2 linked regions of the Thiorhodovibrio frisius genome follow. The protein of the gene in region 1 interacts with the protein of each later gene in a pairwise test. Links are inferred from orthologs where the notes say so. Each region holds a gene or a part of one and is shown in the gene's direction. Other genes may lie near its edges.

Region 1 (8,126 bases):
GCTTATTGCCGAGAGCCCGGCCATGCAGCGGCTGCTTCAGCTGATTGAGCGCATCGCTGGCTCCACCGCAACGGTCTTTCTGACTGGCGAGTCCGGGGTGGGCAAAGAGGTGCTGGCGCGCGAGATTCATCGCCGTTCGCCGCGTCGCGCAAGACCCTTTGAAGCCATCAACTGCGCCGCCGTGCCCGAGAACATGCTAGAGGCAGTCTTGTTTGGCCATGAGCGTGGCGCCTTCACCGGTGCCAGCGAGGCGCGTCCGGGCAAATTCCGCGCAGCCGATGGCGGCACCCTGCTGCTGGATGAAATTACCGAAATGCCGCTGCCTCTTCAGGCCAAGCTGCTGCGGGTGCTGCAAGAGCGCGAGGTGGAGCCCTTGGGCGCGCGCCGACCCAAGTCGGTGGATGTGCGGGTGCTGGCCACCTCTAATCGTTGCCCGCAAAGCGCGCTGGCCGAGGGTCTGCTGCGCGAGGATCTTTTCTACCGACTCAATGTTTTTCCGCTGCATCTGCCACCGTTGCGCGAGCGCGCCGAGGATCTGTTACCCCTGGCTCAGTCCTTCGCACAGGAGCTTTCCTGCGGACGCATCACCGGCCTGACAGCCGACGCAGTGGAGCGCTTGCAGGCTCATGACTGGCCGGGCAATGTGCGCGAGTTGCGCAACCTGATGGAGCGCAGCTGCGTGCTGGCCCAGGGCGGCGAGCTGGACGCGGCGGATGTAATGTTTGATGCTGACTGGCTTTTTGCCGATGGCGATCAGGCGCAAAGACCGACAGTCGTCGAAAATCCGTCACTTCATTTGGGCTCCCAGCTCCAGCAACAAGAAATTCGCGTGATTCTTGACACTCTTGCCGCCGCAGGTGGTGATCGCAAGCAGACTGCGACTCGGCTCGGGATCAGCCCGCGGACGCTCAGATACAAGCTGGCGCGTCTGCGCGATGAGGGCGTTGCGATTCCAGCACCTTGAGACCTGCCTGTCAGGAAGATGGCATTGTCTTTGCATATCTCCGGTTATTCAGATAGGGTGCCGCCCGCTGCGCGGGGGAGTCCAAAGCCAGGCTAGGGCCGGTACCCATCACGCCGGAGATGTGCCATGAGCGACATGCAAATTCAAAGTGTTCTGCAGCAGATGCGCGCGCTGGCGCAGACGAGCAAACTCGAGGGAATTGAGTCCACTGGTCCCATTCAGTCGCCAGAAGGCCAGCAGCGCCCCGGTGAGCTGAACTTTGCCGAAACCCTGACCGACTCCCTGCGCGCGGTTAATGGGCTACAGCAGGAGTCGAAAGACCTCCAGACCCGCTTCGAGCTGGGTGACGCCAATGTCAGCCTGCCGCAGGTGATGGTGGCCATGAGCAAGTCCAGCCTGGCGTTCGAGGCGACCAATCAGGTCCGCAATCGGCTGCTAACGGCCTATCAGGAAGTGATGCGCATGTCGGTCTGATGGCTGACGGACGCAACGGAGAAATAACCCATGGCCGCGGCACTGACGGAACGCCTTTCGACCGGCTTAAGAAACTTTACCGCCTTGTCCGCAGGGCGCCAACTGGCGCTGCTGGGGGTGGTGGCTGGCGGCATGGTGGTTGTCGCTGGCGTGCTGTTCTGGGCCCTGCGCCCTACCTATGTGCCCCTGTTCGACGGGCGCATGGACAATGCCGAGGCTGCCCAAGTGATGGAGGCACTCGGCCAGATGGGCGTGCCCTACAAAGTCAGCAACCGCATGGGCCAGAGCGGGCAGATTGAAATACCCGAAAAGCGCATCGCCGAGACCCGGCTGCTGCTGGCTGGCCAGGGACTGCCGAAATCCGCCGATATCGGCTTCGAGCTTCTACAAGAAGATTCTGGCTTCGGTGCCAGCCGTCTGATGGAATCAGCCCGTCACCAGCGCGCGCTCGAAGGCGAGCTGGGACGCTCCATTGCAGCGCTCGACCCGGTCGAGCTCGCGCGCGTGCATCTTGCGCAACCAGAGCGCTCTGTCTTCATTCGCGAGCGCAAGCCGCCGACTGCATCGGTTGTGGTGCATCTGCGCAGCGGTCGCGGGCTCAGCGACGCCCAGGTGGCAGCCATTGTGCATCTGGTCTCTTCCAGCGTGCCGGCCCTAGAGCCTGATGCTGTCACTGTGGTCGACCAGACTGGTCGTCTGCTGACTAACAATGATGACGAGATGGGGCTCTATGCCAACGCCGATCAGCTAGACTATACCCGCAAGCTCGAAGATACCTACGCCCAACGCGTGCGCTCCCTGCTGCTGCCCATTCTTGGACCTGAGGGCATGCGCGTGCAGGTGGCCGCAGATCTCGATTTCTCGCGCGTCGAGCGTACCGAAGAGTTGTTCGACCCCGACCGCACCGCGTTGCGCTCCGAGCAGGTCAGCGAACAAGAGCGTGTCGGCAGTGACCTGGGCCCCATGGGCGTGCCCGGTGCCCTGACCAACCAGCCGCCCGCAGGCGGCCAGCTTGGCGCGGATGCGGCCGCCGCCGGTGCCGAGACGGAAGCGCCGAAGAGCCGCAGTCTTGATAGCATTCGCAACTACGAGGTTGATCGCACCATCGCGCATGTGCGTGAGATGCCAGGGGCGATCAAGCGCATGTCCACCGCCGTGGTGGTGGACTATATTGAGCAGACCAGCGAGGAAGGCGAGGTCACGCGCATTCCGCGGCCCGCCGAAGAACTCGAGAGCATTCGCGCCCTGGTGCGCGAGGCGGTGGGTTTCAACGAGGCGCGTGGCGACAGCATTAATGTCATCTCGGCGGCCTTCACCACCGAGCAGGAGATGGAGCCGGCGCAAGTCTGGACCCAACCCTGGTTCGCCGATCTGGCCAAGCTCGGTGCTGGTGTCTTGCTGGCGATCCTGGTGTTGCTCACTGTTGTGCGCCCAGGTGTCAAGCAGTTGCTTGGCGGACCCGGCAAGGATATGGTCGCGGACGGCGATGACGAAGACGAAGACGAGGACGGCGAGGGCGAGGATCATGTGTCCCTGAGCCAGCAGAGTTCGGCCGTCGCCGCGCTCACCGGCCCCAAGGGTCCCGATCAGCAGCAGCTTGATCTTGATGCGGTGCGGGAAATGGTCGAAGAAGATCCCAAACGGGTTGCGCAAGTGATGAAAGCTTGGTTAGGTGTTAACGATGGCGGCTGATCCTTCCAAAATGACAGGGCCCGAGCAGGCGGCCGTGTTTCTGATGAGTCTTGGCGAGCGCGCTGCCTCCTCGGTGATGAAGCACATGGGCCCGAAGGAGGTGCAGAAGGTTGGCACCGCCATGGCCTCGCTCGAGCGGGTGTCGCGCGGTCAGGTTGACTATGTGATTCAGCAATTCTCTGATGCCGTGCAGGACCAGACATCGCTGGGCATCGGCTCGGATGAATATGTGCGCTCGGTGCTCACCAATGCACTCGGGGATAAGGCCGGTGGCATCATCGACCGCATTTTGCTGGGGCGTAACTCCAAGGGCATCGAGGCGCTCAAGTGGCTGGACGCGCGCTCCATTGCCGATATGATCCGCAATGAGCACCCGCAGATCGTGGCCATTGTCATGTCCCATCTCGATCCCGACCAGGCTGCCGAGACGCTGCTGTTCCTGCCTGATCGCATGCAGTCGGACATCATCCTGCGCATCGCCACCCTTGATGGCGTGCAGCCCCAGGCGCTGCAGGAATTGGACGAAATTCTCGAAACTCAGCTCGCCGGCAAGAGCAGTGCGCAGTCGTCGCTGATCGGTGGCGAGCAGGCGGCCGCCAACATTCTCAACTTTATGGACGGCTCCAAAGAAGCTGTGGTCATGGAGGGCGTGTCCCAGGTCGACGAGGATCTGGCCGAGCGCATCCAGGAGCTGATGTTCGTCTTCGCCAACCTGATTGATGTCGACGACCGAGGTATTCAGACGCTGCTGCGCGAGGTGTCCACTGATAATCTGGTGATCGCGCTCAAGGGCGCGGACGAGGAACTCAGGGACAAGATTTTCAAGAACATGTCCAAGCGTGCCGGCGAGATGCTGCGCGAAGACCTCGAGGCCAAGGGACCGGTGCGTTTGAGCGATGTCGAGTCGGCGCAGAAAGAAATCCTCGCCACCGCGCGGCGCTTGTCCGAGTCTGGCGAGATCGCGCTTGGTGGTAAAGGCGGGGAGGCCATGGTGTGACAGCCCAAGCCGCCTTTGTCGATGAGGTCATGTGGGCTGAACAGGCGGAAGGCTTTGAGGTCGAAACCTGGGAGCCGCCTTACTTTGGTGAGTTGCCGCAGCGAGAACCGGAGGTCGAGCATCATCTGCCGACGGCAGCCGAGGTGGCCGCCATCGAGGAGGCCGCGCGCGAGGCGGGCCATGCCGCCGGATTCGACCAGGGCTACCGGGAAGGCAGCGAGCGCGGCCAACGCGAAGCCGAGCAGGAAACGCAGGCGCGCGCGGACCGCGAACTCAAGGCGTCGGTAGCAGCGCTCGAGAGCATCGCGCGCGAGCTGGCTGACCCGCTGGAATCCGCAGCCGATGACCTTGAGCCCGAACTCCTGACCCTGGTCACCACGCTGGCCGAGCGCGTGATCATGGCTGAGCTAGATAGTCGTGCTGAATTGGTTCGTGGCGTGTTGCATCAGGCATTGGGGAAATTGCCCGCGCGGCACGTTCAGGTGCGGGTACGTGTGAACCCCGAAGACCTTGCGGTGGTGGAAGCCTATGCTGAAGATCAGGGCGAGAACATTCGCTGGTTGGCCGATGCCGAGGTAACGCGCGGCGGTTGTTTGGTTGAAAGCGGCCCGAGTCGCATCGACGCCAGCGTCGAGACGCGCATCGCGCAAGCGGTCGATGCCATCTGGGGCGAGCTGAGTCGCCCGCCAGCGCAGCCGATCGAGCAGGCTGAGGAAATCCAGCAAGCCGAGGAGATCGACGAGATCGACCAGGCCCCGCAGACGTCTGCATCCCTGCCTTCAGCAGCTCAGAGTGGGGGCGCACAGGGCGGCGACACAGAAGAGGCAGCTGAGCAGCAGGCTGGCCACACAGGCGCGCACACGACTGGCCAGGTAACTGGCGAGCCGGCAGCCGCAGATGCCAACCCCTTGAACGAAGGAGTCTCGTCATGACGGAAAGCATCCAGCAGTTGCGCCAGCAGCACAGCGGCGATCTGGTCAAGGGCCTGCGCGAGCGCTTGCGCGAGTCCCAACAACGGGTCGCGCGGGTGCCAGACCCGCTGCCCGAGGGGCGCCTGTCGCGCATGGTCGGCATGACACTCGAGGCCGAGGGCGTGCGCCTGCCGGTTGGCGGGCGCGCAGCCATTCACACCGCTAGCGGCGAGCGACTGCTGGCTGAGGTGGTCGGCTTTCATGGCGAAAAGACCTTTTTGATGCCCGAGGGCAAGCTTGAGGGCGTCGCGCCCGGCGCGCGCATCGAGCCATTGGAGCAGGCGCGGCTGATCGGCGTCGGCCCCGAGTTGCTTGGGCGCGTCATCGACGCCAACGGCAAGCCGCTCGATGACCTGGGACGTATCCGCGCCTCCGACCACATTTCCATTGAGGGCCGGCCAATCAACCCGCTCAAACGCGACCCGGTGCGCACGCCGCTCGATGTCGGTATCCGCTCGCTCAACGGCCTGCTGTCAGTCGGCCGTGGTCAGCGCCTGGGCCTGTTTGCCGGCAGTGGCGTGGGCAAGAGCGTGCTGCTCGGCATGATGACCCGCCACACCGAGGCCGATGTGATCGTGGTCGGGCTGATCGGCGAACGCGGCCGCGAGGTGAACGAATTCATTCACGACATCCTTGATGTCGAATCGCGCAAGCGCACCGTGGTAGTGGCGGTGCCAGCCGACCAGCCGCCACTGCTGCGCCAGCACGGCGCCTGGGTGGCCACCGCCATTGCCGAGTATTTTCGCGACCGAGGGCTCAATGTGCTGCTGCTGGTCGATTCCTTAACCCGCTTTGCCCAGGGCGCGCGCGAGATCGCCATGGCCATCGGCGAGCCGCCGGCCACCAAGGGCTATTCCGCATCCGTCTTTGCTCGCTTGCCGCAGCTGGTGGAGCGCGCCGGCAATGGCGACAAGGGCGGCGGTTCCATTACAGCGTTCTACACCGTGCTTGCCGAGGGTGATGACCAGAACGATCCCATCGTCGATGCCGCGCGCGCCATCCTCGATGGCCATGTGGTGCTCTCGCGCGCCATCGCCGAGCGTGGGCGCTACCCGGCCATTGATGTTGGCGCCTCAGTTTCGCGCGTCATGGACTCCCTGATCGACGACCAGCATCGCCAAGCTGCGCATCACTACCGCAATCTCACTTCAACCTATGAGATGAACCGCGACCTGATCGCCGTCGGCGCCTACCGTCAGGGCGCTGATCCAGTGCTCGACGAGGCGGTGGCCATGCGCAACAAGCTTGAGGACTATGTGCGCCAGAATCGCACTGAGCGGGTGACCTTCACCGAGGCGCGCGCGCAGTTGTTCGGACTCTTTGGCCTGACCGAGGCCAAGGCCGCCGCATGATGCCGGGCCAGCTTCCATGAGTGTCAAACGCTTTCAGCGCCTGCTTAAGGTGCGCGAGATGATCGAAAACCAGGCCGCCGTTGGCCTCGCCGGGCGGCTCGAGGAACTGCGCCGGGCGGATGGGCAGCGCGGTCAACTTGAGGAATTGCTGGCGTCCTATCTGAACACCGGCGTGCCCGATAGCGTCATTGGCATGAAACAAGTCGCGGAGATGCGCGGGCAGCTGCGCACGGCAATCGAACAGCAAGAATTGCGCGTCGCCGCCGCCGAAGCTCGGGCCGAACAAGCCCGAGAGGTTTGGATGGACAAGCGCCGCGACAGCATGTCGCTTGAAAAGCTGATTGAGCGTCGTCGCCAGGTCGAGCAGGTGACGGAAAATCGACGCCTGCAAGGGGAGCAGGACGCCTGGGCCACGCGCAAAGCCTTCGAGCAGGTGCAGACGGGGGACAATGATGAGAGGCGCTGACGTCTGGCACAAAGGATTATTTTCCGGCATAAAAATTGCTCTTATTCCGGTGCGCCGGTTGCAATCAAGCCGGTATTGACCAAGGGATGGGGCAATGAGATCAACCGGGGACATCGGTTCGAGCAAAGAGGCATGACATCATGATGGGAACCCAGAACGCGGCGGTCGAAGGCCGCTCGGGCGCATCCGCCCTAGTCGGGGCAAAGGGCGCGCCGGCATCCGGCGAGCTTGGCGAAGACGGCGAATTTACCGGGGCGCTTGAAGAACAACTCGGCGGGCTCCTAGTCGAACTTGGCGTCGATCCCAAAACGCTTGAGGGCATGGACATCGAAGCCATGCTCGCTCAGCTCCAGGCGCTGCTGAAGGGGCAAGTGGATGCCGCCGGTGGCGATACTTTGCCGCTGTTGGACGCCGAGGCGTCGGGGGCGGACATTTCCCTGGATGCGGAGATGCCCCTGGATGCGGAGATGTCCCTGGGTGCTTTGCTGAAGGGCGATGCAGAATCAGGCCCAAGCCCCGAAGTGCAGGCAGCCCTGGCGGCGCTGCTACAGCAATGGTCCGGGCAATCCGGCGCGGAGCTTGGGGATATCGAGGCGCTTTCCAGTCGCATTGGCCAGGCCGGCGGTGATGTCTCGGCAACCGATCTGCTGGCCTTTCTTAAAGCCTCGCTTGCCACCAGCAATCGCAGTGGTGCCGAGCAGGGAAATGCCGCAGCGGAAGGGGCCAAAACCCTGGATCTCACCCGCTTGCTCACACCCGACGGCGCTCGGCAGTTGGCGGATCGTCTGTCGCTCATCGCCCGAGCACGCGATGGCATGGCCGAGATCAAGCTCAGTCCGCCAAGCCTGGGCGCGATGGAAGTGCGGGTGACCATGGAAGCCGATAAAGCCCATGTGCATTTCGTCTCCGCCAATCCCGCCGTGCGCGAGGTTCTAGAGGCCGCGCTGCCAAAATTGCGCGAGGCATTGGCCCAGGATGGCCTGTCGCTGGGAGATGCGTCCGTTTCTGATCAGCCGCCACAAAGCCGCGACGAGGCGGCCGGGGAGGGTGTCGCTGCGGGCGACGGCGAAGGAGGCGGCGATGCCGACAGCGAGCAGGAGGCGCTGCTGGCAGCCGAAGGCGCAGTTGCCAGCAGTACCCTGTCTCGGTTAGCGCGCAAGCTCGATTTGTTTGCCTGATCTCGCCAACCCGCTTGGCCGCAACCAAGCGG
Region 2 (3,399 bases), 210 kb from region 1 along the record:
AAATACATGGTGTAAAGCATCACAAAGGCCATGAAAACCACATTGGCCGTGCCCAATGTGAGAGACGACAGCCCGCCCACCAAAAATTTGCTCACCATGCTGACGGCTTCGCCGGCTTTTGAAATCAGTAAATCGCGGTAAGGCAGCAGGTCGTCATAGAAGGGCAGATGGGTGATTTCTGCGGCGAACACGCCTGGTTCGCTCAGCTTTTTTACCCATGGGGTAACCGACTGGCTGACATCAATGGCCTGCGCGACCACAATACCGATCAGGCTGACCAGCGGGATCAGAATAATGAACACCATCGCCAGCAGAGTCACCAGGGAGGCCAGGTGATGCCGCCCGCCCAACCAGAGATCAAGGCGCAGATAAAACGGCCGGGCCAGAGCGCTGAACAGCCCGGAGAGGAACATGACCATCAGAAACTGATGGATCATGCTAAAAAACAGCGCGCTAATGCCGAGCGTCATCAGCAGGATAGTCAGGTTATTGATCTGGTCTTTGTTCATGGTCGCCAATTTGTCGCTAATCGATGTCGGAGTGGACCGCAGCTTCGCGATAGGATTTGCAACGGCCATGGATGGCGTTACATCGCCAGCCCGAATTCTATACCGAAACCCTGTGAGATTTCGGCTCGTTCTGGCGCTACCCTAGTGTGGCTGCGGGCTGGGTGTCGCGAAAATCGGTTGTACCTTGCATCCTGTTGGATGCAGGTTTGCTAAACTCCACGCCAAAGACAATCTGACCCAAAGACAACCCGATCCAGAGATCATCCGACAGGACAATCGCGCATGGCAAAGAAACCGGCAAAAAAAGACGAGGCAGCGGCCAAAGGTGGCAGCAACAAAACCAAGCTGATTGTGATGATTCTTCTGGCGCTCATCCTGCTCGGCGGCGGTGGTGCGGCGGCCTGGTTTTTCCTGCTGAGCGGAAGCGATGAGCCGGTCGTTGAGCAGGAACTTGGCCCCTCGCCTTTGATCTACTTTCGACTGGCCAAACCCATCACTGCGACTCTGCCCCCCGATGAACCGGCCAACCACCTGCGGGTCAATGTGGTCTTAGCTAGCCGGAATCAGGCCGTCATTGATGCACTTGAGCTGCATACCCCCATTATCCGCAATGATCTGCTTGCCCTTTTTGGCAATCAAACCTTTGCTGAATTGAACACCCCGGAAGGAAAAGAAGCCCTGCGCGAGCAGGTCCACGAAACTGTCACCGCAATCCTGGTCCGCACCGGCTCCCCGGCCGGTATCGAGAATGTCTTTTTTGACGAGATCGTGATGCAGTAGCCCCCTGCATCTAACGAAAGGAAGCACGCGCCATGGCCCAGCAGACCGATATCCTCAGCCAAGACGAAATTGACGCCCTTTTACACGGTGTCGATGGCGGCGATATCGATACAGAGACTGACCCCTTTCCCGCCGATGGCGAGGCACGGGAATTTAACTTTGCGACCCAGGAGCGCATCGTGCGCGGGCGCATGCCCACGCTCGAGATGATCAACGAGCGTTTTGCCCGCTACTTGCGGGTGCATCTGTTCAATCTGCTGCGTCGTTCGGCCGAGATTTCGGTGGTGGGCACCCGGCTGACCAAGTTTGCGGACTATGTGCATTCGCTGTTCGTACCCACCAGCCTGAATCTGGTGCGGGTAGCGCCCCTGCATGGGACTGCTCTTTTCGTGTTCGATCCCAAGCTGGTGTTCGTACTGGTCGACAATTTCTTCGGCGGAGACGGGCGCTTCTACACCCGCATCGAAGGGCGCGATTTCACGCCGATGGAATTGCGCGTCATCCAGAATCTTCTCAACACCGCCTTTCGCGACATGGAGAAAGCCTGGGAGCCGGTAATGGAGCTGAAATTCGAGTTCATCAACTCGGAGGTCAATCCGCAGTTCGCCAACATCGTCAGCCCCACCGAGATCGTGGTGATCAACGACTTCCACGTCGATCTCGATGGCGGCGGTGGCAATCTGCATGTGACCCTGCCCTACTCGATGATCGAGCCCATCCGCGAGCATCTCGATACCGGCCTACAGTCGGACCGCTCAGGGGTCGACCAGCGCTGGCTGCACGCCCTGCAGGATGAAGTTCAGCTCGCGGAGGTGGAGATCAGCTCCATGCTGACCGAGGCGACGCTGAGCGTCGAGGAATTGCTCAGAGTGCGGCCAGGCGACATTATTCCGATAGAGTTACCCGATCACGTTGTGCTGAATGTTGAGGATGTGCCGCTTTTCCGTGGAAAATACGGAACACTCAACGGACAAAACGCGATCAAAATCGAAGAAATTCTGCATCGTTGATCTGGACCAGCGGCGCGCTCCCCGGCGGGGAGTCAAGACAGCAATTCAACCCAAAGAGCCCCACCCATGAGCGAGGACAACGAGAACCCAGCCGAGGATGATGCGCAGGATGCCGAGGACGGCCAATCCGCCGCTGACGACTGGGCGGCAGCGCTTGAAGAACAGCGTCATGAAGAGCAGAAGGATGGCGCCGACCCGCAGGCCGATGTCGATGCCGCCATGGCAGCAGCCGGCGAACCGGCTTCTGGCGTCCGACAGCCCGAGTGGCTCGGCGGTGGTATCGACCCTGGCGCGGCACAACCCATGCAGCCCGAGGAGTTTTCCGAAGCAATGCCCTCCGGGGTGGATTCGGTTAATCTCGACATGGTGCTGGATGTTCCTGTCACCATCTCCATGGAAATCGGCCGCACCAAAATTCCAATTCGCAATCTGCTGCAGCTCAACCAGGGCTCGGTGGTCGAACTCGACCGTCTTGCCGGCGAACCTCTGAATGTGCTGGTCAACAACACCCTGATCGCCCACGGCGAGGTGGTGGTGGTCAATGAAAAATTCGGCATTCGCCTGACCGATGTCATCAGCCCCAGCGAGCGCATCAGGAAGATTAACAAGTGATGCGCACTCGCGGTGGATGGCACCGGTTTGGCTTCCTGCCGCTGGCTGCCTTGCTGTGCGCACTTGTGGCGCAGACGCTGCAAGCGAGTGAACCGGCAACTGGCTCGGCACCTCCGGCCACCGGTGGCTATGTGACCGGCAGTTATGGCGCCGGTGGGTATCTGGCGCAACTCATTGGCGGGCTGACCTTTGTGGTCATAGCCATCCTGGTCTTTGCCTGGTTCATGCGTCGGTTTTCTGGCACCTCCAGCGCTGGCATCCCCCGAGCCATCGAAATTCTGGCAGTTCGCTCTGTTGGTACCCGCGAGCGTCTGATGCTAGTCAAGGTTGGCGAGGAACAAGTGCTGATCGGCGTTTCCCCGGCCGGCATGCGCACCCTGCACCGGCTCGAAACGCCTCTTCAACCCCCTCCATCGAAAGCCTCATCACGAGCCAGATCGCAAAACCCAGAAGAAACCCCAGCGGGGGACAAAGCTGAACCCAAAACT

What was found.
Region 2: the proteins of fliG (region 1) and fliM interact in binary tests that used the Escherichia coli proteins (3 or more experiments, as listed by UniProt). The link is inferred for Thiorhodovibrio frisius from one-to-one orthologs.

Annotation. Positions count from the first base shown.
Region 1 is NZ_CP121471.1:4,761,677-4,769,802, reverse strand. The notes cover bases 2,124-5,123. They hold fliG (flagellar motor switch protein FliG), read left to right. Parts: upstream 2,124-3,119; coding sequence 3,120-4,127; downstream 4,128-5,123. Other genes in these bases: Thiofri_RS21740 (FliI/YscN family ATPase), read left to right, coding at 5,056-5,123; Thiofri_RS21745 (FliH/SctL family protein), read left to right, coding at 4,124-5,059; fliF (flagellar basal-body MS-ring/collar protein FliF), read left to right, coding at 2,124-3,130. In the rest of the region: Thiofri_RS21765 (sigma-54 interaction domain-containing protein), read left to right, coding at 1-964; flagellar hook-basal body complex protein FliE, read left to right, coding at 1,091-1,438; more of fliF, read left to right, coding at 1,469-2,123; more of Thiofri_RS21740, read left to right, coding at 5,124-6,450; flagellar export protein FliJ, read left to right, coding at 6,467-6,916; Thiofri_RS21730 (flagellar hook-length control protein FliK), read left to right, coding at 7,057-8,094. UniProt on the Escherichia coli protein: FliG is one of three proteins (FliG, FliN, FliM) that forms the rotor-mounted switch complex (C ring), located at the base of the basal body.
Region 2 is NZ_CP121471.1:4,977,772-4,981,170, forward strand. The notes cover bases 519-3,310. They hold fliM (flagellar motor switch protein FliM), read left to right. Parts: upstream 519-1,321; coding sequence 1,322-2,299; downstream 2,300-3,310. Other genes in these bases: Thiofri_RS22685 (flagellar basal body-associated FliL family protein), read left to right, coding at 792-1,289; fliN (flagellar motor switch protein FliN), read left to right, coding at 2,366-2,911; fliO (flagellar biosynthetic protein FliO), read left to right, coding at 2,911-3,310. Outside these bases: Thiofri_RS22680 (AI-2E family transporter), read right to left, coding at 1-509; more of fliO, read left to right, coding at 3,311-3,399. UniProt on the Escherichia coli protein: FliM is one of three proteins (FliG, FliN, FliM) that forms the rotor-mounted switch complex (C ring), located at the base of the basal body.